DNA from 4 places in the Gordonia sp. Swx-4 genome. Region 1 is predicted to be linked to each of the others. Evidence: predicted binding sites of a transcription regulator. Region 1 holds the regulator's gene; each other region holds the start of a gene.
What was found. The regulator LexA, encoded in region 1, represses DNA repair genes until DNA is damaged. The targets are predictions, from matches to a motif close to CGAACANNTGTTCG.
Positions count from the first base shown of each region.

Region 2: the regulator LexA is predicted to act here: its motif matches at 5,394-5,407, upstream of PWF70_RS15275 (SAV_6107 family HEPN domain-containing protein).
Region 3: the regulator LexA is predicted to act here: its motif matches at 5,610-5,623, upstream of PWF70_RS08065 (error-prone DNA polymerase).
Region 4: the regulator LexA is predicted to act here: its motif matches at 4,833-4,846, upstream of PWF70_RS14950 (DUF222 domain-containing protein).

Region 1 covers NZ_CP128197.1:3,045,967-3,053,403, forward strand. The annotation lists gene PWF70_RS13825 (LysM peptidoglycan-binding domain-containing protein) at 1-530, opposite strand, end outside; gene lexA (transcriptional repressor LexA) at 768-1,475, shown strand; gene PWF70_RS13835 (putative PEP-binding protein) at 1,453-3,153, opposite strand; gene PWF70_RS13840 (DeoR/GlpR family DNA-binding transcription regulator) at 3,290-4,060, shown strand; gene pfkB (1-phosphofructokinase) at 4,057-5,016, shown strand; gene PWF70_RS13850 (PTS fructose transporter subunit IIABC) at 5,084-7,147, shown strand; gene PWF70_RS13855 (HPr family phosphocarrier protein) at 7,225-7,437, shown strand, end outside.
Region 2 covers NZ_CP128197.1:3,349,906-3,357,342, forward strand. The annotation lists gene PWF70_RS15250 (peptidoglycan D,D-transpeptidase FtsI family protein) at 1-1,119, opposite strand, end outside; gene ftsL (cell division protein FtsL) at 1,223-2,131, opposite strand; gene rsmH (16S rRNA (cytosine(1402)-N(4))-methyltransferase RsmH) at 2,134-3,120, opposite strand; gene mraZ (division/cell wall cluster transcriptional repressor MraZ) at 3,365-3,805, opposite strand; gene PWF70_RS15270 (SCO2097 family morphological protein) at 4,237-4,638, opposite strand; gene PWF70_RS15275 (SAV_6107 family HEPN domain-containing protein) at 4,816-5,280, opposite strand; gene PWF70_RS15280 (GNAT family N-acetyltransferase) at 5,601-6,272, shown strand; gene PWF70_RS15285 (phytoene desaturase family protein) at 6,319-7,437, shown strand, end outside.
Region 3 covers NZ_CP128197.1:1,750,728-1,758,164, reverse strand. The annotation lists gene PWF70_RS08085 (bifunctional methylenetetrahydrofolate dehydrogenase/methenyltetrahydrofolate cyclohydrolase) at 1-536, opposite strand, end outside; gene PWF70_RS08080 (serine/threonine dehydratase) at 592-1,530, shown strand; gene PWF70_RS08075 (tRNA (cytidine(34)-2'-O)-methyltransferase) at 1,577-2,041, shown strand; gene PWF70_RS08070 (DUF167 domain-containing protein) at 2,038-2,265, opposite strand; gene PWF70_RS08065 (error-prone DNA polymerase) at 2,312-5,596, opposite strand; gene PWF70_RS08060 (SDR family oxidoreductase) at 5,768-7,437, shown strand, end outside.
Region 4 covers NZ_CP128197.1:3,273,767-3,281,203, forward strand. The annotation lists gene PWF70_RS14930 (SipW-dependent-type signal peptide-containing protein) at 1-378, opposite strand, end outside; gene PWF70_RS14935 (hypothetical protein) at 661-1,554, opposite strand; gene PWF70_RS14940 (cutinase family protein) at 1,609-1,926, opposite strand; gene PWF70_RS14945 (heavy metal translocating P-type ATPase) at 2,611-4,662, opposite strand; gene PWF70_RS14950 (DUF222 domain-containing protein) at 4,871-6,451, shown strand; gene PWF70_RS14955 (DUF5655 domain-containing protein) at 6,516-6,890, shown strand; gene nadC (carboxylating nicotinate-nucleotide diphosphorylase) at 6,901-7,437, opposite strand, start outside.

The DNA of each region.
Region 1 (7,437 bases):
TACCGGGGGGCGAGCAGCGGCTGACCGACGCGCAGCCCGCTCGACGGGAGGTCGTTCAGCTGGATGATCTCGTCGACGACCGCCTCACGCGGCATCTCGGGGGCGACGCGCGATGCGATGGTGCTCAGCGAGTCGCCCGACCGCACGTGTACGACCTCGGTGCCGACCGAAGAAGGTGTGACCGTCGCGGCGTAGTTCTGACCGACGACCGCGATGACCCACACGGCCAGAGCGAGCCCGACGCCGGCGAGAATTGCCGTCGCCGTGCGCCGACGCCGCCGGATGACGGCCGAGGGCGCGGTATGCGCAACACGCGAGACGGGTACGACCGGTGCACGACCCCGCATACCGACCGGCGAGGCGCACCGGGTGGAGGCGACCCGGCGGACCCGGACCGCCGACTCCGGCACCGGACGCCCGTCGACGGGCCGGCGGCCGTCGCCGCGGCGCATCGGGCGCGGACGCTCCAGGACGTCACCACGGACCGAATCGGTGGAGCGGTCGGGGTCGATGAGAGTGGCGGTGCGCATGATGCCCTCCGTGTTTCCGGTCGAACGCTTGTCCGTGCTCCGACTGCGTCGTCGGCGTTCGAACTGTTCGATTGTCGATCATCTGTTCGATGCACTGATGTTCGATTTGTAGCACGGCACTCCGACACTTGTCTCGCAACACGTCGAACAAATGTTTGATGCGGTCGGCATTCTCGGCTAGGGTCGTCGTCAGACAAGCGATCTACCAGCACGTTCGGAATCGAGAGGAACCCGATCATGAGCGATGACGGCGGTAAGCGCACCGGAGCGCGGGGCGCCGACGAGCCCGTCGCCCCGGCAGACATGGCGGCGGCCGAGGCCTCGCTGACGCCGCGGCAGCGCGGAGTTCTCGAGGTGATCCGCAGATCCGTGCGCGAGCGCGGTTACCCGCCGAGCATCCGCGAGATCGGTGACGAGGTGGGTCTCACGTCGACCTCCTCCGTCGCCCACCAACTGCGGACGCTCGAACGCAAGGGCCTCCTCAAGCGCGACGCGAATCGTCCGCGAGCGGTCAACATCGCACCGAGCGAGCCGCCGACGCCCACCTCACCGACCGGTGGTGCGCTACCCGAGCCCACCTTCGTGCCGGTGCTCGGCCGGATCGCCGCAGGCGGCCCGATCCTCGCGGAAGAAGCCGTCGAGGACGTCTTCCCGCTCCCCCGCGAGCTCGTCGGCGAGGGTTCGCTGTTCCTGCTGAAGGTCGTCGGTGAGTCGATGATCGACGCCGCGATCTGCGACGGCGACTGGGTGGTCGTCCGCCAGCAGAACGTGGCCGACAACGGCGACATCGTGGCCGCGATGATCGACGGCGAGGCCACGGTCAAGACCTTCAAACGCCAGAAGGGTCATGTCTGGCTGATGCCGCACAACGAGCTGTTCGACCCGATCCCGGGCGACGAGGCCGTGATCCTCGGCAAGGTCGTCACCGTGATGCGGCGTATCTGACCTCTTCGTTCTCGAGAACCGCGGCGGCAGCCTCGCGCGCCGCAGCCGGATCGGTGGTGGCGAGCGCGGCTGTCGCCGCGTTTTCGCAGGTCGACCGTGAGACGCCGCCGAGGCGGGCACCGACCGCGGCGGCCGCCACCGGAGCACTCGACAGCGAGGTGACACCCAACCCGACGAGCACACAGGCGAGGATCGGGTCCGCCGCGGCCTCGCCGCACACGCCCACCGGTTTCCCCTGATCCCGTCCGGCCCGCGCGACCGTCGCGATGAGGTGCAGGACCGCCGGCTGCCACGGATCGGTCAGCGATGCGAGATCGGCCGACATCCGGTCGGCGGCCATCGTGTACTGCGTGAGGTCGTTGGTGCCGATCGAGACGAAGTCGACCTCGGCCAGGATCGCCGGCGCGAGGATCGCGGCGGCGGGGACCTCGATCATCACCCCGGCGACCAGTCCGCGTTCCCGTACCTGAGCGGCGAAGGCGGCCGCCTCGGCCGGTGAGGCGATCATCGGCGCCATGACCCAGGGGCTCGTCTCGGAACCCTCCGCGGCGCGTGTGATCGCGTCGAGCTGATGGGCACGGATCTCGGGGTGTGCCAAGGCGATCCGGTCGCCGCGCACACCGAGCGCCGGGTTGGCCTCCTCGGGCTGGTGCACGAAGCGCAGCGGCTTGTCCGAGCCGGCGTCGAGCGTACGGATGACGACCCTGCGGCCGCCGAACGCGTCGAGCACCTCGCGATAGATGTCCGCCTGTTCCTCCACCGACGGCTCGTCGGCGCGTTCGAGGAAGGCCAGTTCGGTGCGGAACAGTCCGACGCCCTCCACCGGATGATCGGTGGCCGCACGGGCCGACGATCCGTCGGCGACGTTGGCCAGGATCGCCACCTCCACACCGTCGGCGGTGCGACCCGGGCCCGACCAGCCGGCGACCCGTGCGGCCTGACGCGTGTACTCGTCGACACGGGCCCGCGCGGCGGCGTTGTCGGGTTGCACGACGATCTCGCCTGTCGTGCCGTCCACGAGTATCACCGTGCCCGAGTCGATCCCGGCGAGACCGGGGACCGCGACGACACACGGGATGCCGAGCTGCCGGGCGATGATCGCGGTGTGGCTGGTGGGCCCGCCCAGGCGGGTAACCAGCGCGATGGTGGTGGCGGGATCGAGCCCCGCGGTGTCGGCGGGCGCGAGGTCGTCGGCGAGGAGGACCGAGGGCACGTCCGGCGTGGGCACGCCGGGCTCGGGGAGGCCCAGGAGTTCGGCGAGGACGCGGTCGCGGACGTCGTTGAGATCGGTGACGCGCTCGGCCATGAGCCCACCGAGCTTGGTGAACACGGCGGCGAACTGTTCAGTGGCGGCGACGGCGGCCGACGGCGCCGAGGCGCCCTTGGCGATCAGACCCGAGGCGGCACCGATCCAGCCGCGGTCCTCCGCGAGTCCGGCCGTTGCGGTGAGCACCTCGGCGGCGACGCCGGTGTTCTGCGATGCACGCTCACGTAGGCGCGCGGCGACCGCGGCCGCCGCGGCGGTGAACCGTTCGGCCTCGTCGGCGCGACGGTCCTCGGCGATCTCGACGCCTGCGCCCAGTGCCTCTGCGGAGTGGTCGGGTCGGCGTCCCGGCCAGAGTGCGGGCCCGAGAGCCACACCACCGACAACCGGCGTCCCCGTCAGAATCTGCGTCATGTGACCACGGTTACAAATTCTTCTTGACTTGTCAACATAAACAGGCGTAAACACAATTACTACAACACGCAAAGCCACATGTTCCCACATTGGACGGCCCGATCAGCGCCACGGGAACGATCAGAACGGAGCCGGTGTGTACGCCGAGGAGAGACAGCAGGCCATCGCCGAGGAGGTACGCGTCGCAGGACGCGCCTCGGTCGCCGAGCTCGCCGCGAAGTTCGACGTGACCAGTGAGACGGTCCGCCGCGACCTCGCGGTGCTCGAACGTGCCGGGCACCTGCAGCGAGTCCACGGCGGTGCCGTCCGCCCCGAGGTCCTGCGCGTGATCGGTGAACTCGGCATCGACGAGCGCGAGACGGAACAGACCGAGGAGAAGGCCGCGATCGGCCGTGCCGCGCTTCGTTTCCTCCCGCCCGACGGCGGATCGGTGCTCTTCGACGCCGGCACCACCACCTTCCGGGCCGCCGAGGCCATGCCGCGCGACCGCGATCTCACACTGATCACCAACAGCCTCCCGATCGCCGGGCTGCTCGCCGGACGCCATGCCGACGGTCTCCACTCCCTCGGCGGTCGCGTCCGCGGACTCACGCAGGCGACGGTCGGCGCCGAAACGGTCGCCGCGCTCGGCCGACTCCGCGTGACGACCGCGTTCATCGGCACCAACGGCCTGAGCGAGGCGCACGGTCTGTCCACCCCCGATCCCGACGAGGCGGCGGTGAAGGCGGCGATGGTCGCCGCAGCCCGCCGCGTCGTCGTCCTCGCCGACAGTTCGAAGATGGAGCGCGAGGAGCTGTCCGGTTTCGCCGGCATCGACGACATCGACGTTCTCATCACCGATTCCGGCGTCGATCCGCAGTTCTCGGCCGCACTGTCCGCCCGCGGCGTCGAGGTCGTGATCGCGTGATCCTCACCGTCTCCGCCAATCCCAGCGTCGACCGCACCCTCGAACTCGCCACCCCGCTGCGACGCGGCGAGGTCCAGCGGGCCGGCGTCGTCCGCGCCGAACCGGGCGGCAAGGGCGTCAACGTCGCCCGCACCGTCGCCGCCGCCGGTCTCTCGACACGGGCCCTGCTGCCCGCTCGCACCGGCGACCCCCTGCTCGCCGCGCTCGACGACCTCGGACTCCCCTACGACGCCGTCCCCGTCGACGGCGAGGTCCGTTCCAACGTCACCATCGCCGAATCCGACGGCACCACCACGAAGATCAACGCCCCGGGCGTGACCCTGACAGCAGCTCAGCTCGAGTCGCTGTCCACTCTGATCCGCACCCACGCGAACGGCGCGGAGTGGGTCACGCTGTGTGGATCACTTCCACCCGGCGTGCCGGAGGACTGGTACCGGACGGTCGCCGACGCGCTGGTCACCGCCGGATGCCGCGTGGCCGTGGACACCTCGGGAGCACCGTTGCGCGCAGCCGCGGCAGGACGTGTCGACCTGATCAAACCCAACGAGGACGAACTCGCCGAACTCACCGGCGCCGATGCCGCCGAGCTCCGTGATTCCCTGTCGCGCAACGATCTCCGGCCGGTCGTGACCGCCTCGCAGGCCCTTGTCGAGCAGATCGGCGGCAGCGTCCTGGCGACGCTGGGGGCGCGGGGCGCCGTCCTCGTCACCGCTGCGGGCACTTGGTGCGCGACCCCACCGCCGATCGTCCCGCGCAGCACCGTCGGCGCGGGCGACTCGTCCCTGGCCGGCTTCCTCATCGCCCAGACGCGCGGTGCGTCGGCTCCGGAATGTCTCCGCTCCGCCGTCGCCTACGGTTCGGCGGCCGCCGCGCTCGCCGGCACCGCCTCCCCCACTCCCGATCATCTCGACCTGTCCGGGGTCACGATCACGGAACTCTCCGGGGCCGGCCGATGAGATGAAGCCGATCCCGCGCCCACAGGACCCCCACAAACCCCCGACCCACATTGCCGAAGGACATCCCATGACCGAGCAGATCATCACCGCGCAGACGGTGAGTCTCGACGTCGACGCCGGCGCCGACCCCGCCGCCGTCATCACCACTCTCGCCGATGCTCTGGCCGCGGCCGGACGGACCACCGATCCCGCCGACCTGGCCCGGGCGGCACTCGAGCGAGAGGCCAAGTCCGCCACCGGACTACCCGGTGGCATCGCGATCCCGCACGCCCGCACCGCATCGGTGACGTCGGCGAGCCTCGCCATGGCGCGCCTGTCCCGCAAGGTCGACTTCGGCGCACCCGACGGTCCGGCGGATCTCGTCTTCCTCATCGCCGCCCCCGAGGGCGGTGCGGCCGCGCACATGAAACTGCTGAGTTCCCTGGCGCGCTCGCTCGTCCGCCCCGACTTCGTGGCGAGCCTCCGCGAGGCCGAGACCGACGACCGCGTCATCGAACTGGTCACCGCGGCCATCGATCCCGACGCCGGGAAGGCCGCCACTCCCCCGGCAGCCCCGGCGGCGAGGGAGACCCCGGCCGCCACCGAGAAGCGCAGCGAGACGGTCTCCGAGAACCGGCCGCGCATCCTCGCGATCACCGCCTGCCCCACCGGGATCGCGCACACCTACATGGCCGCGGACGCACTGAAGTACGCTGCCGAACGGGCCGGGGTCGACTTCGCGGTGGAGACGCAGGGCTCCTCGGCCACCACACCGTTCGATCCCGAGGTCATCGCGTCCGCCGACGCCGTCATCTTCGCCACCGACATCGGGGTCAAGGGCAAGGGCCGCTTCCACGGCAAGCCGGTGATCGCCTCGGGCGTCAAGCGCGCCATCAACGAACCCGACACGATGATCGCCGAAGCCGTTGCGGCCGGACGGAATCCGGATGCGGCTCGCGTGACCGACGACGGCGGCACCGAGTCCGCCGAGGCGGGTTCATCCGGCGTCGGACTGGCCGGGCGCACCCGTCAGGCACTCATGACCGGTGTCAGCTACATGATCCCGTTCGTCGCGGCGGGCGGTCTGCTCATCGCGCTGGGCTTCCTGCTCGCGGGCTACGAGATCGCCAACAGTACGCTCGATGCCGGCGGTTCCCTCAACGACGCCGCCTTCATCGCCCTGAACAACAGCCTCTGGGATCTCCCCTCCGGGGGTCTCCTCCAGTACCTCGGCGCGGTCAGTTTCGCGATCGGGTCGGGGGTGATGGGACTCGCCGTCCCGGTCCTGGCCGGGTACATCTCCTTTGCGATCGCCGATCGTCCCGGCATCGCACCCGGTTTCGTCGCGGGCATCGTGTCCCTCGCAGTCGGCGCGAGCTTCATCGGCGCACTCATCGGCGGCCTCATCGCCGGTGCCGCGTGCCTGTGGATCTCGCGACTCCCCGTGCCGCAGTGGGCCCGTGGACTGATGCCGGTCGTGGTCATCCCGTTGTTCGGCAGCCTGATCGTCGGCGGTCTGCTCTACCTGGTTCTCGGCAAGCCGCTCGCCTGGCTGACCGAGCAGATGAACTCCGGACTCGAGAGCATGTCCGGCGGATCGGCCGTCGTCCTGGGCATCGTGCTCGGTCTGATGATGTGCTTCGACCTCGGCGGCCCGGTCAACAAGACCGCCTACCTGTTCGCCACCGCCGGTATCGCCGATGCCGCGACCGCCGGTCCCGCACAGTTCCAGATCATGGCCGCCGTCATGTGTGCCGGCATGGTCCCGCCGCTCGCCCTGGCGCTCGCAACGGTGTTGCGTCCCGGCCTGTTCACCGAACCCGAACGCGAGAACGGCAAGGCCGCATGGCTTCTCGGGGCGTCGTTCATCTCCGAGGGCGCCATCCCGTTCGCCGCGGCCGACCCGTTCCGAGTCATCCCGTCGATGATGGCCGGCGGCGCCCTTTCCGGCGCACTGATCATGGCATTCGGTGTCGAGCTCCGCGCCCCGCACGGCGGCATCTTCGTCTTCTTCGCCATGAACAGCTGGGTGCTGTTCCTCGTGGCCCTGCTCGCCGGCACCGTCCTGAGCGCGGTCGTGGTGATCGCGGCGAAGCAGTTCGGCCGGACCCGCGAGATCGCCGCGGCCGATCTCGAGGCCGTGGCAGCCTGAAGTCCAGACCCCGACGCGCGACCACATCGCCACGCACAACCACCAACCGACAAGCAATCGCCAACACAGGAGGCACCATGCCCAGCACCACCGTCACCGTCGGATCGGCAGTCGGCCTGCACGCCCGGCCGGCCACGATCATCGCCGAGGCCGTCGCCGACACCGGCAGCACCGTGACCCTCGGACTCGAGGGCGGCGACCCGGTCGACGCCGGTTCCGCGCTGATGATCATGACGCTCGGCGCCGAGAAGGGCACCCGGGTCGTGGTGACCGCCGAGGACCAGGCGGCG
Region 2 (7,437 bases), 300 kb from region 1:
GACCGTGTCCGGCCGGGTGAGGCCGTATTCGATGGCGGCGGACGCCGCGACGAGCTTGTTGACCGAGCCGGGCTCGAACGGTGAGGTGACCGACGGATTGCCGAGCTCGGCCTTCGGCTGATCCGACAGTGGGAGCGAGGCGTTGAAGGTGCCGTCGTTCGCCATCGCCAGTACCTCGCCGGTCCTGGCGTCGAGTACCACTGCCGAGGCGCCCCGCGCGCCGGATGCCTGTTTGGCCTTCATGACCTGGCTCTGGACGAACCACTGGGTGTCGGAGTCGAGGGTCAGGCGGACGGTGGAACCGTTGATCGCCGGGTGCACGTTGCGGGTGCTGCCCGGGATGATCGCGCCGTCCGATCCGCGGTCGTAGGTACGGGAACCGTCGGTGCCGGACAGGATCGCGTCGAGCGAGGCCTCCAGACCGATGAGACCGTTGCCGTCGTAGTTGACGTCGCCGATGACGTTGGCCGCCAGCGAACCACCGGGATAGAGCCGGATGCTCTCCGGGTCGGCGCCGACCTCGGGGAACTCCTCGGTGATGCGTTTGGCGACGTCGGGGCTGACCGCCCGGGCGAGGTACACGAAGGGTTCGTCACCGGTGATCTTCTCGAGGAGGTCTTCTTCGCTGATCGAGCCGCCGAGTGCGACCGACACACCCTTGGCGATCTCCTTGAGCCGCTCGTCGACGCCGGGCAGTTCGTCGTTCTTGCGGTGCTCCTCGTCGATCGACTTGCGAACCGCCTTGGGCAGGAACGTCAGTGACCGGGCTTCGTCGGTGTAGGCCAGCGGGCGACCGTTGCGGTCGAGGATGGAACCACGCTTGGCCGTCAGGACCTGGGTGTACTCGCGCTGCTGGGCGGCCTCGGCCGAGATGGACCCGGCCTGGATGGTGTGGACGACGATCATCCTCCCCGCGACCGCGAGGACCACGAGCAGCACGACGACACCGAACACCTTGGTCCGGAAACCGAAGCTGTGCAGTCCCCCGCTGTTCCGCGGGCCGCCCTTACCCGGTCCGCGGCCACCCGGGCCGCCTGCGGTCGCGCGGGATCCCTGGCCCGGGCGACGTCCCGGGCGAGACGGCGCGTGGCCGAGTCGCTCGAAGGTCGCACGTGTCATGGTCGTCAATTGTTCACCGCTTCAAGGTCGTGACAGGGATTTGGCGTCGGCGGGTTGCAGATCGGTGGGCGCACTGTGACAGTCCCCACGACCCGCGGGCACCTCACGTCCGGGGCACGACATTCGGCGCCGGGACCGGGGTCGAGGGCTGGGGTGTGGACCCCGACTCGGTCGGCGCCGACGAACCCTCCCCCTGCCCGGGGGCCGGATCGGGTTGAGCCGGAACGGGTTGCGGAGACGGCGCGGACTGTCCCGGGGTTGAGGGGGCCGGGGCCTGTTGGCCCGGGGTCTGCTCGGCCGGCGGGTTGGGGGCGCCGACGGCGCCACCGCCCAGGCCGATCGAATCGTCCACCTTGCGCGGGTCGATGGTCTCGGTGGGGTCGGGCTTCAGTTCGGGGTTGAGGTCGGCCATCGGCTTCCCCGATGCCGGTGCGGGTTTCCCGACGATTCGGGGCCGGCGCGGGTCGTCGACGATCATCCGTGCCGGATTGTCCGACGGGATCATGCCCAGACGGGTTGCCTCACGGGACAGTTCCGGCGCCGAGTTGCCGGATTCGTAGGTCCGCTTGAGCGCGTCGCGCTGGTCGATGAGCGACTGGTTCTCCGTCCGCTCGATGCCGAGCTTGTAGGAGTCCTGGGCCGACTTGGTCGACAGCCACAGGCTCAGACCGAGGCCCAGGACCAGCAGCGCGATGACCGGGACCACGAAAGGTGTGTGCTGCAACCGTTCCCGGAGCGAGACACCGGACATCGACAACCCGCCGCGGGCCGCGCGCGGTGCGCTCGCACCGGTGGCCATGCGCTTGTGGCGCCGGTCCAGCGCGCGTTGGGCAGCCCGCGAACGGGTCGCGCGTTCGGATTCGATGCGTGCACGCCGCGACCGCCGACTGTCACGCTCGGCATCCGACCGCCCGGCGTCGGAGCGGGTTGCTCCGGAACGGGCTGTGCCGGAACGCTTGTCGTCGGAACGGCCGGAGCCGGGACGACGAGGGGCGTCGTGCAGGATCGTCATGATCAGCCCTTCTTCTCGACTCGTTCGACCGCCCGGACTCGCACCGGTGCCGATCGCGGATTGATGGACAGTTCCTCGTCGTCGGGACGCTCGGCGCCACGGGTCACGAGGCGGAACTCCGCGGCGGTGCCCGGCAACTCGACGGGCAGGCCGGGCGGGGAGGTCGAGGTCGTACGAGCTGCGAACTCCCGCTTGACGATCCGGTCCTCGAGCGACTGGTAGCTCATCACCGCGACACGACCGCCGACCGTGAGCACCGACAGCGCGGTCGGCAACGCCTCACGGAGGACGTCGAGTTCGTGGTTGACCTCGATACGCAGGGCCTGAAATGTTCGCTTGGCCGGGTGGCCGCCGGTACGCCGTGTCGCCGCCGGGATGGTGGCGTAGAGCAGTTCGACGAGGCGCGCACTCGTTGTGAAGGGTTCTTTCTCGCGCTCACGCAGGACCGCCGAGGCGATCTTGCCGGCGAAGCGCTCCTCCCCGTACTCGGAGAGCACACGGGCCAACTCGCCGTGACCGTAGGTGTTGAGGACGTCCGCCGCGGTGAGGGGGTCGTCGGAGTTCATCCGCATGTCCAGGGGCGCGTCGACCGAGTAGGCGAATCCCCGGCCGGCCTGGTCGAGCTGCATCGACGAGACGCCGAGGTCGAACAGCGCGGCGTCGATGGATTCCTCACCGGCGTCGTCGAGGACGTCGGCGATCTCGTGGAAGGTGGCCTGGTGCAGGGATATCCGGTCCGCGTGCGGCGCGAGCCTGCGTCGCGCGATGTCCAGGGCGGAGGCGTCGCGGTCGATGCCGACGAGGTGCACGTTGGGGAATGTGTTCAGGATGAGTTCGCTGTGCCCACCGGCGCCGAGCGTCGCATCCAGGAACACCCGCCGGTCTTCTGATTCCAGTGCCGGGGTGAGCAATTCGACGATCCGCCGGCCCATGACCGGGATGTGGCCGAACTCGCCCGAGCGGCGAGTGTCGTCACCAGTGTCATCCACGGAGGGCCCCCATCGGCGTGTCGGCCATGTCGGTCGGCAGAGTCGGCGTTTCGGTGCGAAGGACTTGTCGGAGGAGTGTCATGTCGCGGGCGGGACGGCGGATCACCGTCGGGCCGCGCCCCGGATGGAGCGAGGTCCCGATCCGATTCCGTACCTGGCGTTGGGGAAGTACGCCAGGGTCGGACCGGATCGGGGCCTCGTGCCACCCGAAGCCCGAGTACCGCTCAGCCCCGTCCCCTCTCGGCTACAAGACCGCGTTCAACGCGGCCGAGTTGGCTGCCGAGAAGTTCTCCTCGTGCTGCGTCTGGTACTCGTCCCATGCGGCCGAATCCCAGATCTCGAGGTGATCGAAGCTGCCGAACACCACGCACTCCTTGGACAGTCCCGCATAGATGCGATGGTCGGAGGACAGGCTGATCCTGCCCTGGCCGTCCGGTCGCTGTTCTTCCGAACCGGCGAAGAAGGTCCTCTGAAACGCACGCAGGTCAGGGTCGTTGCGTGACGCCTCGACGATCCTCGCCGCGATCGCATCGAACTCTTCGGTCCGATACACCGACAAGCTGTGGTCTTGGCCTTTGGTGACCACTACCCCTCCTGCCAGTGCATCGCGGAACTTCGCGGGCAACGTGAGTCGCCCTTTGTCGTCCAATTTGGGCGTGTAGGTGCCGACGAATCGCACAGACATGTCGACACCTCCTGCCCCTGGGTTCCGCGCTCCGGATCGCCTCACCCAGTGCTGCCACAGTACCCCACTTTCCTCCACTTTCCACCCCAGAGGCCCACACGATCTCCCACGTTCAGCAAATCCCCAGTTCAAGCGGGCAAAATGTGTGGAACTTCGTGCGTGTCCCGTGCGCAAACGCGCGTCTACACCTCCCGGAGCCGTGTGGCAGACGTGTTTCCTGAGGTGCCAGATACCCGTGCGACCAGCAGTTCCGTCATAAGTGGGGCAAAGTGGGGACCCCCGGTGGGGGAAGGTGGGGCCCGGGAGTGGGTGACGGTGGGGCGCCTGGGGCGCACGGCCGGGAGCGCGCTGGATCGCACATACGAAAGAGCCGCGCACCCACTGGGGTGCGCGGCTCCGGATGAGTCGTGGCATTCAGGCCGGCCGGGGATCTACTCCTGCTCGAACCGACGGTTGAATCGTTCTTCCATCCGCTCCGACAGCTTGCGCTTGGAGCCGGACGACCCGGACTGCTTCTTGCCTCCGGCACGCGGCGCGGACGTCGCGGAGTCGGCGAGGTCGTCACCCCAGAGGGCGAAGAGACCGGCGCCGAACATCACCAGGAAGCCGAGGAGGCTGACGATCGGGAATCCCCCGATGTCGATCTTGACGATGAGACCGCCGACGAGCATCACGAGGCCGACGACGAAGATGGCCACCGCCTGTAGGCGACGACGGCCACTCGACTTACCCAGCCGACGACGCTTGACACTGGACGCAAACTTGGGGTCTTCCGCGTACAGAGCGCTCTCGATCTGTTCGAGCATGCGTTGCTCGTGCTCCGAAAGTGGCACCGACCCTCCTTCTCCCTGATCCGCGACGCCGACGACGGTCAACCGCGACCGGTGAGGCGTCTGCGCCTTATTCTCCCATGATACGAGGTGAAATCAGCCGCGACCACCATTACTCGCTGTTGTTGGTCCGGATGCACATACCGGAACGACAACGGAACGCCGAATGCGTGTCCGGCCTCACGCAGTTCGCCCGATTTGGGGCTCCTCTGTCCCGAATTTGCCTTGCTCGTAAGCAATGACCAAGGTCTCGACCCGGCGGAGGAAATCAAGGACGAGGAGTCGCATGCCGGCGACACTGTCGGGGTCGAGTGTTCGGATGATCCCCGACTCGATCTTCATCCGGACGGGCGACAGCGTGGCGAAGCGCGCGGCCAGCGGGGCGAGGTCGGGAGCGACAACTCCGATGCGGGTCCAGGCGTTCGACGTCTTGCGACGGGCGGGGCCGGCCGGCTCGCCGATCGCGAGCGCGGCGCCTGCCGCACGGAGGGCGACGAGATAGAACTGCCGAAATCGCTCGGCGTCGTCGGAGACGCCGTCGGCGTTGTCGAGGAGGAGATGGGCGCGCTGGAGGAGGTCGCGCGCACGTCCGACCATCACCGGGTCGACGGGGGCGGACCGGCGGGATGTGGGCCGTCCGGGCATGGCATCCTCCTCACTCGCTGGCGACGGTGTCCGGTGGCAGACGCTTCCCTCGTCCGCCACCGGACCGTCATGTCGTCGGGATGAACGCGAACAGCTTGCGGAGGCACATTCATCGAACACCCGTTCGACACGTTCAATATAGCTAGCGGCGCGCGTCTCTTCAAGGCGTGGGTCCGCGCCCGCATCCTTCTTCAACACCGGGTCCCGCGACCCGATTCCGCGGAGTCCGCCGTACCGAGAGGACAGTCACGCCAGATGGTCGGAGAACGCATGGCCGGGGCGGTGCGGGCCCGCTCGGTGAACCCGGAAGCGACCCGACGTTGACGCTCCGGCTGGTGAACCTCAGTGGTCAGGACTCCCGCGTGTGGCTGGAGCCCGCTCTCGACGTCTACGTGACCGCGATGGGATATCCCCGCGGGACCGAGATGCATCGAGCGTCTCTGTGGCGCGAGCACATCGCCCGGCCGGGCTGGCGCGCGATCGGCGCGGTCGCCACCCTGCCCCCGCACGAGGCGCAGTCGATGCCGACGTCCCGTCGCCGGGTCGGACCGCCGGTGGGTACGGGTCCCGACGACGTCCTGGTCGGCATCGCGTACGGCTACACCGGCGCGACCGGACAGTGGTGGAATCAGCAGCTCCGGCTCGGGCTGCGGCAGACCGGACGCTCGCCCGCGGACATCGAGATGATCGCCCGGGACTACTTCGAGCTAACCGAGCTCCACGTTCATCCCACCGCACAGGGACGCGGCATCGGACAGTTGCTGCTGGCACGGCTCCTCGCCGAGCGGCCCGAACGTCATGTCCTCCTGTCTACGCCGGAGATCCCCGCCGAACAGAACCGGGCGTGGTCGCTGTACCGGCGGATGGGCTTCACGGACGTGCTCCGGCATTTCACCTTCACCGGCGACCCCCGTCCGTTCGCGTTCCTCGGCCGTCCGTTGCCGCTGAATCTGCAACCGCCGCCCCCCGGTCCCCCACCATCCGGAAGATAGAGGGCATGGCACAGACAAAGACGACAGCGCACGGCACGGAACACGCATGAGCGGGCACGGGGAGCGGCGCGACGCGGTGGTCGTCGGCGGCGGCCACAACGGCCTGATCGCCGCGGCCTACCTCGCGAAGGCCGGTCGCGACGTCGAGGTCTTCGAACGCGACGACATCCCCGGCGGGGCGGTGTCGACCGTCGAACGTTTCCCGGGGCACCGCATCGATCGCGGTTCCTCGGCGCACCTGATGATCCGGCACTCCCCCGTTCTGGACGACCTCGACCTCGCCTCGCACGGACTCCGGTACGTCGACTGCGACCCCTGGGCCTTCGTGCCGGCGACCGACACGGCCCCGGCGATCGTTTTCCGCACCGATCTCGACGCCACGTGCGTCTCCATCGAACGATCTTGCGGCGCAAAGGATGCCGCGGCATACCGGCAGTTCGTCGAGACCTGGACGCCGCGCGCGCGGGCCGTCATGGACGTCTTCTACCGACCCGCGTCGATGGGACAGTTCGGGCGGGCGTTCGCCGGTCTCGGTTCGACGGCCACCACCGAACGCACCGGCCTGATCGGACGCCGCAGCGGCGCGATGCTGAATCTCACCGCCGAACTCATGGCGTCCGGCGACTCGCTCCTCGACCGATACTTCGACTCCGAACAGCTCAAGGCCGGGCTCGCCTGGTTCGGTGCGCAGTCGGGACCGCCGATGAACGCACCCGGCACCGCGCCGATGGTCGGGTTCGCCGCCCTGATGCATCTCATCCCGCCCGGCCGCGCGATCGGCGGCAGCGGTGCGCTGACCGATGCGCTCGTCCACCGCATCGGCGCCGACGGCGGCCGGATCGTGTGCGGGGACCCGGCCGTCTCGATCACCCGGTGCGGTGACCACTGGCGGGTGCAGACCGAATCCGGCGAGCGTCGGTGCACACCGACCGTGATCAACGCCTGCCACGTGCTGGCGACCCTGGACCTGCTGGCGGCGGGCGGTTTCGACGCCGGGACCATCGACCGCTGGCGACGCGACATCGTCGTCGGCAGCGGGATCGGGATGGCGGTGCGTCTCGGCACGACCGCGCTGCCCGTCTACCGCGACCTCCCCGACGACCTGCCCGTCCACGGCGTCCACTCGGCACTCGGCCTGCTGGTCACCGACCGTGCGCACCTGATC
Region 3 (7,437 bases), 1.3 Mb from region 1:
GTCAGCAGCAGACCGATAGGCCGGCCGATGGTGACACCGCGACCCACGACGGTGACGCGGGCACCGGCGATCGGGACGTCATAACGACGAAGGAGGTGGATGACGCCGCGCGGTGTACACGGCAGCGTCGACTCCTTGCCGAGTACGAGTCGCCCGAGGTTGATGGGGTGGAGTCCGTCTGCGTCCTTGAGCGGGTCGATCCGCTCGAGCGCCGCGTTCTCGTCGAGGTGCTTGGGCAGCGGCAGCTGCACGATGTATCCGGTGCAGGCCGGGTCGGCGTTGAGTTCGTCGATCGCGGCGTTGAGCTGCTCGGTGGTCGTGTCGGCCGGGAGGTCCTTGCGGATGGAGGCCACCCCGATGCGGGCGCAGTCCGAGTGCTTGCCTTTCACATAGGACTGCGAGCCCGGGTCGTCGCCCACGAGCACGGTGCCCAGACCGGGGGTGATGCCCGCCTCGCGCAGTGTGTTCACCCGTTCGGTGAGATCTGCGAAGATCTCGTCGCGCGTGGTCTTGCCGTCCAGTCGTATCGCGGTCACGCCCGACATTCTTCCATCCACGGCGACTCTGCTGTGAGCCACTACTGTCTGTGCCGTGAGAGCAACACGGGCCGACGTCGACCTCGCTGCGGCAACCATCTCCCCGCTCGTGCGGCGGACACCGACGCTGCGCACCGCCATCGAGTCCGTCGACGGTCCCCGGGACGTCGTCTTCAAACTCGAATACCTCCAGCTCGGCGGCTGTTTCAAGGTGCGGGGCAGCCTGTGGGCGACGCTGCACGCACGCGCGGAGGGAACACTGACCGACGCCGGGGTTCTCGTCGCGTCGGGAGGCAACGCCGCGATCGGCGCCGCCTGGGCCGCACGGATCGCCGGCGTGCCGTGCACCGTCGTGATCCCGGAAACCGCGCCCGAGGTCAAGGTCCAGACGTTGCGAACCCTGGGTGCGCAGGTGCACCTCGTCGGGCTGCGCTATCAGGACGCCGCCGACGCCGCCGTCGAACTCGCCGCCACCACCGGCGCGCTCCCGCTGCATGCCTACGACCTGCCCGACATCGTCGCGGGTGCGGGCACGATCGGCCTCGAGGTGACCGAGGACATCCCCGGTCCGCTGACCACCGTGGTCTGTGTCGGTGGCGGTGGCCTCATCGCGGGCCTCGCGGCGACCCTGCGTCCGGGCGACCGTCTCGTGGGTGCCGAACCCCTCGGGGCGTCATGTCTTCACCAGGCGCGGGCAGCGGGGTCGCCGGTCCCGGTCGAACTCGAGAGCGTCGCCGCCGACTCCCTCGGCGCCACCCGCGTCGGTGACATCTGCTGGGAGACCGCCGCGCAGCACCCCGGCGTCGACAGCGTGCTGGTGACCGACGACCAGCTCATCGCCGCGCGGCGGATGCTGTGGGACTCGCACCGCATCCTCGTCGAACACGGCACCGCTGCCGCCGTCGCCGCGGTGACCACCGGAGCGGTTCGGCCGGAACCGGATTCGACGCTGTGCATCGTGCTGTGCGGGGCAAACACGGGCTCCGACCTGTAGCGGCGCCGTCATCGACGCCGAGCCGTGCGACTACGCTGGGCACATCATGTTCCGGATCATGTTCTATCAACCCTGCATCCCGCCGAACACCGGAAACGCGATCCGGCTGGCCGCCAACACCGGGTGCGAACTGCACCTCATCGAACCGTTGGGGTTCTCGATGTCCGACGCCCAGGTCAAGCGGGCGGGGCTGGACTATCACGAAATGGCCAATGTAACCGTGCATCCCAACCTGGTGACGGCGTGGACCACGCTGAAGCCCGAGCGGGTGTTCGCGTTCACCGCACACGCGGAGCGCTATCACACCGATGTCGACTACCGGCCCGGCGATGTGCTGTTGTTCGGTCCGGAACCCACGGGTCTGCCCGACGAGGTTCTCGCCGAACCCGAGGTCACCGACCGGGTGCGCATCCCGATGCTCGCCGGCCGTCGATCACACAACCTCGCCAACGCGGCGAGCATCGTCGTCTACGAGGCATGGCGGCAGAACGGTTTCGCCGGCGCCGTTTAGTCGACGCGGTACCGCTTGGTGCGGGCGGTGGCCCCGCCGATGAGCGCGACCTTGCTCTTGGGTACGCCGAGATGTGAGGCGAGCAGTTCGGCGACCGCCTTGTTGGCACGACCCTCGGTGGCGGGTTCGCGAACGTAGATGGTGAGGGTTCCGTCGGGGCCGGCTTCCACCAGCGGCCCCTTGCTGCTCTTCGGCTTGACGGTCACCACGACCTGCTGCGACATCGATGTCCCCGATTCGTAGTTTGTCACTCCGGCAGGCCCTCACGGGCTACTGCCAGTCTCTGGATCTGGTTCCCACTCGAAGATCCATGCGCTGCAAACGATCTGCGACGACGGTCACGGCGCCTTCGGCATTCTGTACCCGACCGCGCACCAGCAATGCCGGTGCGGTCTGTGCCAATACACGGTACCGCGCCCAGAGGCCGACGGAACACACCACGTTGACCATTCCGGTTTCGTCCTCGAGGTTGATGAAGGTCACGCCGGAGGCCGTCGCAGGTCGTTGGCGGTGGGTCACCGCGCCGCCGATCAGTACGCGCGCGCCGTCGGGCACCGACAGCAACCGGTCCGCGGCCACCACCCCCATCGCGTCGAGCCGAGGGCGCAGGAACTGCGTCGGATACGACTTCGGGGTGATACCGGTGGCCCAGGCGTCGGTGGCCGCCAGCTCGATGTCGGACAGGCCGGGCAGCGTCGGCGTGGCACCCGCCGATCGCAGTTCCAGCTGGTCGTCACGAACGGTCGCGGCCGCCCCGGCCTCCCAGAGCGCCTGTCGCCTGCTGAGACCGAAACCGTCGAAGGCCCCGGCCCCGGCGAGACCCTCGAGTTCCTTGGCGCTCAACGCGGCCCGGCGGGAGACGTCGGTGATGTCGGTGTACGGGCCGTCGGCGCGCCGGTCGACGATCCGCTGGGCCACCTCCTCCCCGACCCCGCGCACCTCGTCGAGCCCCAGCCGCACGTCGAGGCCCTCGTTCTCCAGCGTCGCGTGAGCAAGAGAAGCGTTGATGTCGGGGCGATGGACCGCCACCCCGTGCCGGCGGGCGTCGGCGACCAGGGTCTGCGGCGAGTAGAAACCCATCGGTTGCGCCCGCAGCAGCGCCGCGCAGAACGCGGCCGGGTGATGCAGCTTGAACCACGACGAGTAGAAGACCAGCGACGCGAAACTCTGCGAATGACTCTCCGGGAAGCCGAAGTTGGCGAAGGCGGCCATCTTCTCGAAGATGCGGTCGGCGGTGTCCCCGGTGATGCCGTGGAGCTTCTCCATGCCGGCATAGAAGCGTTTGCGCAGGCGTTCCATCTTCTCCGGCGACCGTTTGGAACCCATCGCCCGACGCAGCTGGTCTGCCTCGGAGGCGTCGAAACCCGCGACGTCGACGGCCAGCTGCATCAGCTGCTCCTGGAACAGCGGCACACCCAGCGTCCGCTCGAGGGCCTTGTGCATCGACGGGTGTTCGACGGTGACCGGCTCGTCTCCGTTGCGCCGTTTGATGAAGGGATGCACCGAACCGCCCTGGATGGGTCCGGGGCGGATCAACGCCACCTCGACGACCAGGTCGTAGAAGCAGCGCGGTTTCAGCCGCGGCAGGGTCGCCATCTGGGCGCGGGACTCCACCTGGAACACACCGACCGAGTCGGCGCGGCACAGCATTTCGTAGACCGCCGGTTCGGCGAGGTCGAGCGTGGCGAGATCGACCTCGATGCCCTTGTGCTCGGCGACCAGATCGATCGCGTAGTGCAGCGCCGAGAGCATCCCGAGACCGAGCATGTCGAACTTGACCAGCCCGATGGCCGCGCAGTCGTCCTTGTCCCACTGCAGCACGCTGCGGTTCTCCATCCGCGCCCACTCCGTGGGGCAGACGTCGGCGATGGGCCGGTCACAGATCACCATGCCACCGGAGTGGATACCCAGATGCCTTGGCATACCGAGGATCTCACCGGCCAGATCGGTCACGTCGGATGGCGCGGCGTCCGGGGACTTGGCCCAGGCATCCTGCTGCCCGGGCGCATATCCCAGCGCCCTCGCCATGTCCCGGATCGCCGACTTGCCTCGGTAGGTGATGACGTTGGCCACCTGCGCGCTGCGATCCCGGCCGTACCGGCGGTAGACGTACTGGATGGCCTCCTCACGACGGTCGGACTCGATGTCGACGTCGATGTCGGGCGGCCCGTCGCGTTCGGGGGCGAGGAACCGCTCGAACAGCAGCTTGTTGGCGACCGGGTCGACGTTGGTGATCCCCAGGGCGTAACAGACCGCCGAGTTGGCGGCGCTCCCCCGGCCCTGGCACAGGATGTCGTTGGCCTTGCAGAAGTCGACGATGTCGGCGACGACGAGGAAATAGCCGGGGAACGTGAGGGTTTCGATGATGGCGAGTTCGTGTTCGATCTGCCGGTAGGCCTGCGGATGTTCGACGGGTGTGCCGTATCGGCGCCGGGCGCGGGTCATGGTGAGTTCGCGCAACCAGCTGGCCTCGGTGTACCCCTCCGGCACGTCGAACGGCGGCAACTCCGGCGCGATCAGACCGAGCCGAAAGGCGCAGTCTGCGGCGATGCCGACCGCGTTGTCGATCGCGTCGAGGTGAGCGGGCATCAGCCGGGCCATCTCGTCGCCGCTGCGCAGGTGTGCGCCGGCGACCCCCGGCATCCAGCCGGCGATGGTCTCGATGTCGGTGCGTGCCCGAACCGCCGCCATCGCCATCGCCAGCCGGCGGCGTCGGGGTGCGGCGAAGTGCGCACCCGTGGTGGCGACCGTCGGCACCCCGGCGCGTGCGGCGAGACCGGCGAGCACCGCATTGCGTTCGTCGTCGTCGGGCATGCCCTGGGCGGTGAGTTCCAGGACGACGTTGCCGTGACCGTAGGTCTCGATCATCTCCCGCAGCGCGATCTCCGCGGCCGGGACACCGCCGCGGTCCAGCGCCCGCCGGACCGCGCCCTTCCGGCAGCCGGTGAGGATCAGCCAGTGTCCGTCGCCGGCGCCGGACAGGGCGTCGCGGTCGTAACGCAGCAAGCCCTTCTCGCCCGCCACCATGTGTGCCTCGGCGATGGTCCGCGACAGCCGCCGGTAGCCCTCGCCGTCGCGGGCGAGGACCAGCAGGTGTTCTCCCGGTGGATCGTTGAGGCCGCTCCGGGCGATGTCGGGTTCCAGCGACAGCTCGGCACCGAAGACCGTCGGCATGCCGAACTCGCGGGCGGCCTCGGCGAACCGGACGATGCCGTAGAAGCCGTCGTGATCGGTGACGGCCAGCGCTTGCAGTCCGAGCCGTTCCGCCTCCTCGACCAGCTCCTCCGGCATCGACGCGCCGTCGAGGAAGCTGTACGAGCTGTGGGCGTGGAGTTCGGCATAGGCCACCGACGACGAGCCGCGCGCGATGTCCTCCGCCTGGTAGGCGCCGCGTTTGCGCGACCAGGCCGGGCTGTCGCCGCCGTCGCCCGGGAACATGGCGTGGTCGCTGTCATCGGGGCCGAAAGCGGTACCCGGACGCCCGCCGTCGGGTGCCCGACCGGAGAGCACCCGCTCCATCTCCGACCACGTCGGTGGTCCCTGATCCCAGCCCACCCGAGCAGTCTATCGAACATGCATTCGAATGAACATCTCGATTCCCGCCCCGCGGTCGTTGCGCTCGGCACAAGTAAGTGCAACTCTGAGTATCAGACAGATTCCATCTCCCATCGGGGGGACGAGGACATCCAGCGGGCGACATGCCCGCTCACATGATGGGATCCCAACATGACCAGCTACTTCATCACCGGAGGCAGCGGATTCATCGGCCGACGCGTCATCGATCGACTTCTGACCGTCGACCCCGGCGCGACCATCCACGCCCTGGTTCGCGAATCCTCACGATCGGCGTTCGACGCCCTGCTCGACGAGCTCGGTGCCACCGGTCGGGTGACCCCGGTCGTCGGGGACCTGACCAGCCCGGGCCTCGGCCTCGACACGCATGACCTGCCGGAGTTCGACCACGTGGTCCATCTCGCCGCGATCTACGACATGGCCGCCGACGCCGAGTCGCAGCGCGCGGCCAACGTCATCGGCACCTCTCGCGTCGCCGACTTCGCCATCACCCACGACGCCCTGTTCCACCACGTGTCCTCGGTCGCCGTCGCCGGCGATCATCGCGGCCGGTTCACCGAAGCCGATTTCGAAGTCGGCCAAGGTTTTCCGACGGCATATCACCGGACAAAGTTCGAGGCGGAGCGGGTCGTCCGCGAGCGCGAGGGCCTGCGGTGGCGCGTGTATCGGCCGTCGATCGTGGTCGGCGACTCGCGAACCGGCGAGATGGACAAGATCGACGGTCCCTACTACTTCTTCGGGCATCTCGCCGCGCTCGGCCACCTGCCGTCGAGACTGCGGTTGCCGATGCCCGACCTCGGCACGCTCAACATGGTGCCCGTCGACTTCGTCGCCGCCGCGATGGTCGCGCTCATCGCCGTGGACCCCGAACGCAGCGGATTGGTGTTCCATCTCGGCGACCGGCGTTCGCTCACCACCACCGAGATGTACAACGCCCTCGCCCCGGCATTCGGAGCGCCCCGCGGTTTCGATGCCATCCCGCACTCGGTGGTCGAGCCCGCGCTCGCTCTGTCAGCCATGGGACCCGCCCGCGTCGGACGCAATCTCCTTGCCGCCCAACAAGGTATCCCGTCAGCGGTGCTCGACGCGGTGTCGTTGCCGGTGGACTTCTCCTCCGACGCCACCCACGCCGTCCTCCACGAGCACGGGATCAGCGTTCCCGACTTCACCGAGTACGCACCCGGCCTGTGGCAGTACTGGTCTGCCCACCTCGACCGCTCCCGCAACCGGCGCCGTGACCCCCGGGGTCCGCTGGTGGGCAAGAACATCCTCATCACCGGCGGGTCGAGCGGTATCGGCAAGGCCACCGCCCGGATGTGTGTCGCCCACGGCGCCAACGTGATGATCGTGGCCCGGTCTGCCGAGGAACTCGATTCCGCCGCAGACGAATTGAATTCGACGACCAGCAAGAAGGGCATCCCGCCGGGCCGGGCGGTGGCCTACCAGTGCGACATCACCGACGAGGAGTCGGTCAACGCACTGATCAAGTCGGTGCTCGCCGAGCACGGTCACGTCGACGTGCTGGTCAACAACGCCGGCCGGTCCATCCGGCGCGCCACCGTGAACTCTGTACAGCGCTCGCACGACTACCACCGGGTCATGGCGGTCAACTACTTCGGCGCGGTCAACCTCATCCTCGGACTCCTGCCGCACATGGTGGCCCGGCGGTCGGGACATGTGGTCAACGTGACCTCGATCGCGGTGCAGTCCCGCGGACCGCGCTTCGGTGCCTACGCGGCGTCGAAGGCGGCACTGGAGGCGTTCAGCGACGTCACCGGCACCGAGACCGTCTCCGACCACGTCACATTCTCCAATGTGCGTCT
Region 4 (7,437 bases), 230 kb from region 1:
CTGGATGGTGATGTCGGCGTCCATCTTGCCCTTGGTCTCTTTGAGCCAGAAGCTGCCCTTGGTGGTCTGCCCGGGCATCAGGTTGACCGGGTTCACACCCGCGACCACTGGGAACGAGATGACGCCGGGGGCGGCGCTGTCCGCATACTCCGCGAACCCCTCCGTATCCGACACGGTACTGGCCTGCACGTTCCAAGCGCTCTCGCCGATACCGAATGTTCCGGAACCGAATACGGTGTCGTTCCACGCGGCGAGGGTGACCACAGCGCCAACGCCGAGGACTGCACCGGAGGCGAGGATGGCCTTGCGCTTGCGGCTCTTGCGGTTGCGCTCTTCGTCGGTCAGGGGGGCGCTGGTGGGGGTCTGGTTGTTGGTCATCTTCCGTCCATCATTCTGCGGGGGCGTAGCTCATTGCTACTCACGAGTAATTTAGATTGTTTCGGATTTTTTGTTACCTGTTTTTCGAGATTGGCCGTGTGAAGTGACTCACCGCCTCTAGGTCATTTGTTCCAGAATTCTGATTACATCCGTTGTCGTATCTGTCGGCCGTTTGAACTACAGATCCAAATGGACATTCGACCAAGATCTTTAATGTCCCGAAATTTACGACAATGGTCATTGGTATTTCGACAACAGCTATTGGCACACGTCGGCAGCGGCCTAGTCCGAGTCACCTTCCACCTTCGAGCCGGCCTTGTTGATGGTGTCCGCCAGCCAGACGCCCAGCCATGCGATCGCACTCCGACCCACTTCATCCACGACGAGCTTCGCGTAGTCGGTGTGCGAGCTCCCGGAGTAGAAGTCCTTCGCCGTGACGGCGTCGCGGATCAGCGACGCCGGGTCGGTGATGGCCTGCTTCGTGACGATCCTGGCCAGCTCCTTGCCGAGCTCCCTGAACTCGGGCGAGATCAGTTCGGACAACACCCCGGAGTTCTTCCCCTCGCCCGCGTCCTCGTCGTCAGAGGCATCGACGGTCGTGTCCGCAACCAGCGAGGCGAGTTCTTTCCCCAGCTCCAGAACCTCCTCGGCCGAGACCTCGGTGTCCGGGATCGATGCCGCACCGACTCGTGCCCCCACCGATCCTGCCGCCGTCCAGGTCAGCTCCTGAACCTCCCCGACCAGGTCCGCGCTACGTTCGATGTCCACCCGATCGAGTACGCGGCAGATCGAGGCGCCGACCTTGGCGAGACCCGTCTGATCCGGGATGAGGTCGAGGATGCGGGCGGTCTTCGCGTAGTCCACCGTGTCCGCGAGCTTCACGAATGGGCGCAACTGCGTGTTCACACGCCCCGCGACCTTATGGGCGGAGCGAAGGTCTCCCACCCCGATGAGCTGCGGCAATCGACCGATGTCCGCACCCAGACCGGCATAGTCGATCCTGGCGATCGCGCCGACGACGTCGATGGCGGTCTCGACGGCGTCCGCCACCTCCTCCGCCCCCTCACTGAGGACGGTGCCGATCTTGCCCAGGACGGGATGGCGCCGCTTGTCGATGGAGCAGTAGAGGTCGGAGGGTGCACAGATGCTCGTGACCTTCCCGGACAGCTTCCCCATCCCCTCGGGTCGCGGGTCGGCGATCCCGATGCCGCGCGGCTTCGGGCCGACGGTCTACTGACCAGCGGTTCCGTTACCGGGGTCGGCGAGTAGGCCGACTGCCAGCACCTTGTCCGCCGGGATCGGGCCGTCGCCGTTGCCGATCGCCGCGGCGAGATCTCCCGCCGCGTCCGCACCCTGGCTGTAGCCACTGATCGTGAACTTCAGATCGGGATCGGCTTCCGCCCGGTCGGCGAGGACCTTCGACGCGTTCGCGATCGCGGTGGCCTTGCTGTCCCCGTACGTCCGCCCGTTGTCGAAGGCCCGCGCCATGTAAGGCAGGAAGTAGATGGTCGCCGAGTCGCCATGCGTCCGCGAGATCGAGTCGGCCACCCCCGCCAGCGCTCCGGTGGCGTGGGTCGGGTCAGCGGCCGCATCCGTTTCCCAGGTCCCGGGAATGAAGAGATTGAAGGTCGAAACCGTCGGAGGCGGAGCGGCGACGCCGGCACCAGCCCCTCCGAATGCGGTTGCCGCGACACTCGCAGTGAGCGCTATTCCACCCAGACCAATTGCCCATTGACGAGCAGATCGAAAACCGACGAACTGAGACGCTTTGCCGGTTCTGTCGCACGCGTGTCGGGGCTTACGCGCAGAGGAAGAGTATTTCATGAGGGGATGTCACAAATCTTCACATCGTTGGGGAGACGGAACAACAGGTGCGGACGGAGAGGGTCTTTCGACCCCCCTTTCCACATTGTTGTTACTTAGCAGTAGATATGAAAATTCGACTATTACGGGACGATTTCAAGAATCCCAGAGAATACTTTCAAGACCCGTAGAATCCTGTTTCATATAGGAAACTGAAACATGTTGTGGTGCAGTGTATTTCAGATAACATCGCAGGTAGGGCCATGCTGGACAAATGATCCTGTGTGAGTGAGATCACCAGCGTGATGTAGCCGTTCTCGATCACGAACCTTGAGAGGCCCTTCGCAGACACGGCGACGGCTCGGAACCGCCGGGAGACAGCGGGTCCGAGCCCTCGGGCAGACCAGGCGTCAGGTCACCCGATCGCAGTCACCGTGACGCTTGCCGATCGGGGGACAGATCGAGCCGACGGAGTAACTGGGCGTTGAGCGCGACGACCACCGTCGACACCGACATCAGGATCGCGCCGACGCTCATCGGCAACACGAATCCGATCGGCGCCAACACACCGGCCGCGAGTGGAACGGAGATCAGGTTGTACCCGGCCGCCCACCACAGGTTCTGCACCATCTTCCGGTAGCTCGCCCGCGACAACTCGATCACCGAGAGCACCGACCGCGGGTCCGAGGACGCCAGGATCACGCCCGCGGAGGCGATGGCGACGTCGGTACCGGCGCCGATGGCGATCCCGACGTCCGCCTGCGCGAGCGCCGGCGCATCATTCACCCCGTCACCGACCATCGCGACCCGCTTACCCTCGCGCTGCAGCTCGGCCACCTTGTCGGCCTTGTCCTCTGGCCGGACACCTGCGTAGACGCGGTCGATCCGCAGCTCGCGAGCCACATCCTCGGCCACCGCTCGCGCGTCTCCGGTGACCATCACCGCTTCGACCCCACGGCGCCGAAGGCCGTCGATCGCTTCGCGCGACTCCGGTCGCACCTCATCGGTCAACGCCAGCGCTCCGACGACCTCACCGTCGGCGACGACGTGCAGGATGATCGCGCCCTCATCGCGCCAGGTGCCCGCGATCGACAGCTCTGCAACACCCTGGCTGTCGAGCAATCTCGGCCCGCCCACCGCAATGTGCACTCCGTCCACTCTCGCCGAGACACCCACCGCCGGTGAGGAGGTGAAGTCCTGCGCCGCCGGCACCTCCAGTCCCCGCCCCCGGGCGGCCTCGACTATTGCGACGGCGAGTGGATGCTCGCTGTCCGCCTCGGCCGACGCGGCCAGCACCAGGACCTCGTCCGGGGTGCGGCCGCGCGCTGGTTCGACGGAACGGACCGTCGGAGCTCCACGGGTCAGCGTCCCGGTCTTGTCGAAGAGGACGGCGTCGACCGACCGCATGGTCTCGAGGGCGAGCCGGTCGGAGATCAGCACTCCCCCTCGCGCCGCGCGCTCCGTCGCGATCGAAACCACCAACGGGATGGCAAGACCGAGAGCGTGCGGGCAGGCGATGACGAGGACAGTGATCACCCGGACCACCGCGGAGTCAGGCATTCCCACCGAGGTCCAGACGACTGCCGTGACAGCTGCCGCGGAGAGGGCAAACCAGAAGAGCCACCCGGCGGCGCGGTCGGCAAGACGTTGGGCACGCGACGTCGACGCCTGCGCTCGGGCGACGAGCCGTTCGATCCCGGCCAGCGCGGTGTCATCACCGATCGCGGTGACCCGGACACGAACCGCGGAATCGGTAGCGACGGTCCCGGCGATCACGCGATCCCCGACCGATCGTCGTACCGGGCGCGACTCACCGGTGATCATCGACTCGTCCACATCCGCCGTACCGTCGACGACGTCACCGTCGGCCGGGATCGATGCACCCGGCCGAACCAGTACCACGTCGCCCACCTGCAGCTCGGAGACGGCGACGGTGACCGTTCCGGCGCCGTCGACCTTCTCCGCCTCATCGGGCAACAAGGCCGCCAGCGAGTCGATGGCCGATGTCGTCTGGGCCAGCGCACGCATCTCGACCCAATGCCCCAGGAGCATGATCGCGACAAGGAGCGCAAGCTCCCACCAGAAGTTCAGCTCACCGGACAACAACCCCAGACTCGCGCCCCACGACGCCACGAAGGCGACAGTGATGGCCAGCCCGATGAGCAGCATCATCCCCGGCCGGCGGGACCGGATCTCCCCGACCGCACCGGCGAGGAACGGCCGGCCGCCCCAGAAGTAGATGACCGTGCCCAGTACCGGCGAGATCCACATGACCCACCCGTGGTGAGGCAGCGAGTATCCGATCAGGTGGGCGAACATCTCGTTGAACGCCACCGTCGGGATGGCCAGTACCACCATGATCCAGAACAGTCGGCGGAACCGGCCGACGTGGTCGGCGTGACCGCCGTGTTCGCCACCAGCGTGCTGGTGACCTTCGTGCGTACCCGTGTCGTGCGCGGGATGGATCGCTGTAGCACTCATGCGACCGACTATATACCCCATACCCGTATATCGTAATAGCCAATCTTCGTTGCGAGGTTCGCCGACACCCGGCCCGCCGTGGGAGACCCGATAGCACACACCTCCGACAAACGTGGGTCACCTATCTGATTTCGATAAGCGTTGCACCGCAGCATGATTCCGGCTAAAGTCGAATGTACATTCGAACACGGCATCGGGGGTGACCGTCTTGACCGGAATCTCGACCACCGACGTCGGGCCGTCGACCCGCCCCTCCGAACTCGTGCAGGAACTGCATCGGATCACCGCCGAACTCCAGGCCGTCGATCTGGCGCAGTGCTCCGATGCCGAACTCATCGACGTCGCCGCCGGAACCGAACAGGCCATCGCCCGACTCACTTTCGCCGGCGACCGACAGATCATCGAGATCGCCGACCGCGACCTACCCCACAAGACCGGCCACCGCAGCATCACCCAGTTCATGACCCACCGCCTACGCGTGGCCGACCCCATGCGCCGCACCAAACAACGCCACGCGACCGCCACCCACCTCAGCCCGACCGGCGAACCACTCGAACCCGAACGCCCCGCTCTGGCAGAGGCATTGGCCGACGGCAAGGTCAGCACCTCCCACGTCCGGGCAGTACTCGACGTCCTCGACCAGATCCCACACGCCGTCGACCACGACGTAAAGGTCGCCGCCGAACGACAGATGGCCGAGATCGCCGTCGACCACACCCCCGCCGACATCACCGCCCTCGGTGCACGACTGCTGGCCCACCTCGACCCCGACGGCACACTGACCGACGACACCGACCGCAAACGTCGACGCAATCTGTCGGTCAACCGGCAACGCGCCGACGGCACCGCCCAGATGACCGCCAACCTCACCCCCGAACTCCTCGCCCGCATCACCATGCTGCTCGCCGTCTGGGCCAAACCCGGCATGAACAACCCCGACGACCCCGACTCCCCCCACGGTTCCATCGAGGACGCCGACCCCGAGGCGGTCGAAGCCGCAGCCGCACGCGACGACCGCACCCCCGCCCAGCTCAACCACGACGCCCTCAACGCACTCCTGAAAGCCGTGTTCGACGACGGACTCCTGGGTAAGAGCCACCGCGGGTTACCCATCCAGCTGATCATCAAAGCCGATCTCAACGACCTACGACGCGAAGCCGGGTTCGCCACCACCGCGACCGGCACCCTGATCCCGATCACCGACCTCGTCAACATGGCCGCCGACACCCAGCCCTGGCTGGCGGTGTTCAAAGACGCCACCGCCGTCCCGCTGTACTTCGGACGCGGCAAGAGGTTGGCCACCCGTGAACAACGTCTCGTGTCCTTCGCCCGACCCGACGGCGAGGTCTGTTCCACCCCCGACTGCGGCATATCCGCCGCGCACGTGGAAATGCACCACGCGCAACTGGATTGGGGTCTCGGTGGACTCACCGACATCACCGACCTCGCACCGGCGTGCCCGAAACACAATCGCATGGTCAGCAATGAACCCGGCGGCTACACCACCCGCATGGTCCGTGAAGGCCCCGACGAAGGCCGCTGCGCCTGGCGGTTGAACGCCGAACCCGGCGCACCACCCAACCCCGAACGCATCAACCGCCGACCTGACATCCCCCGCCGATTCAACGAACAACTCAAACAGGTACGCAACGAGATCCACGGACCCGAACCGGAGTCCGGCGATACCCCACGCCTCCAGATGCGCCAGATCATCGACCTCCGCAACGCCTCCGACGCCGAAGCCACCCTCGCCTCGATACTCCTCGCCGCCGCCTACCCGCACCGGTGAGAATCGCGGTCGTGAAGAAGGTGGTGGACCGTCGTCGAGGATTCCGTGCGATTCTGGAGCCAGAATGACCATGGACACCCCGCACAAGGTCGAGGACTTCTTTGCAGGCTCGCCGGTGGGCCTGTCGATCCACCGTGCGGTCGAGGACGCCATTCATGAACTGGGAGACGACATCACCGTCCGAGTTACGAAGAGCCAAGTCAACTTTCGACGTCGGACCGGTTTCGCCTTCGTGTGGCGTCCCGGCCTGTACCTGCGATCCGAAGTACCAGCGGTGTTGTCGATCGCCCTTCCGCACCGCATCGACTCTGCCCGCTTCAAGGAAGTCGCGCACCCCTCACCGCGCGTGTGGATGCACCACCTGGAGGTGCGTGGGGCCGCGGAGGTGGACGAGGAGGTCCACCGGTGGCTCAGTGAGGCCTATGACGCCGCGGACTGACGTCGTCAGACTACGGCGCGGGGATGTCCAGCCCGAGGTCGAGCACCGTGACCGAATGGGTGAGTGCACCGACGGCCAGGTAGTCGACGCCCGTGCGGGCGTAGTCCTCGGCAACGTCGAGCGTCAGACCACCGGAGCTCTCCAGCTTGGTCTGCGGCGAGTGGGTGTTGCGTCGCTGCACGGCCATCTGGGTTTCCCACGGCTCGAAGTTGTCGAGCAGCACGAGCTGCGGCTCGAGCGGCAGGACCTCGTCCAGCTGGGACAGGGAGTCGACCTCGACCTCGACGGGAAGGCCCGGAGCTGCGGCGCGAACCGCTTCCAGCGCCGCTGCGACCGAACCGGCGGCGACGACGTGGTTGTCCTTGATCAGTGCGGCGTCGCCGAGACCCATGCGGTGGTTGACTCCCCCACCTGCGCGGACCGCATACTTCTGCAGCAGTCGCAGGCCGGGGAGCGTCTTACGGGAGTCACGAATCTGCGCGGATGTGCCGGAGACCGCGTCGACCCACGCCCGGGTCGCGGTCGCGATCCCGGACAGATGGCAGAT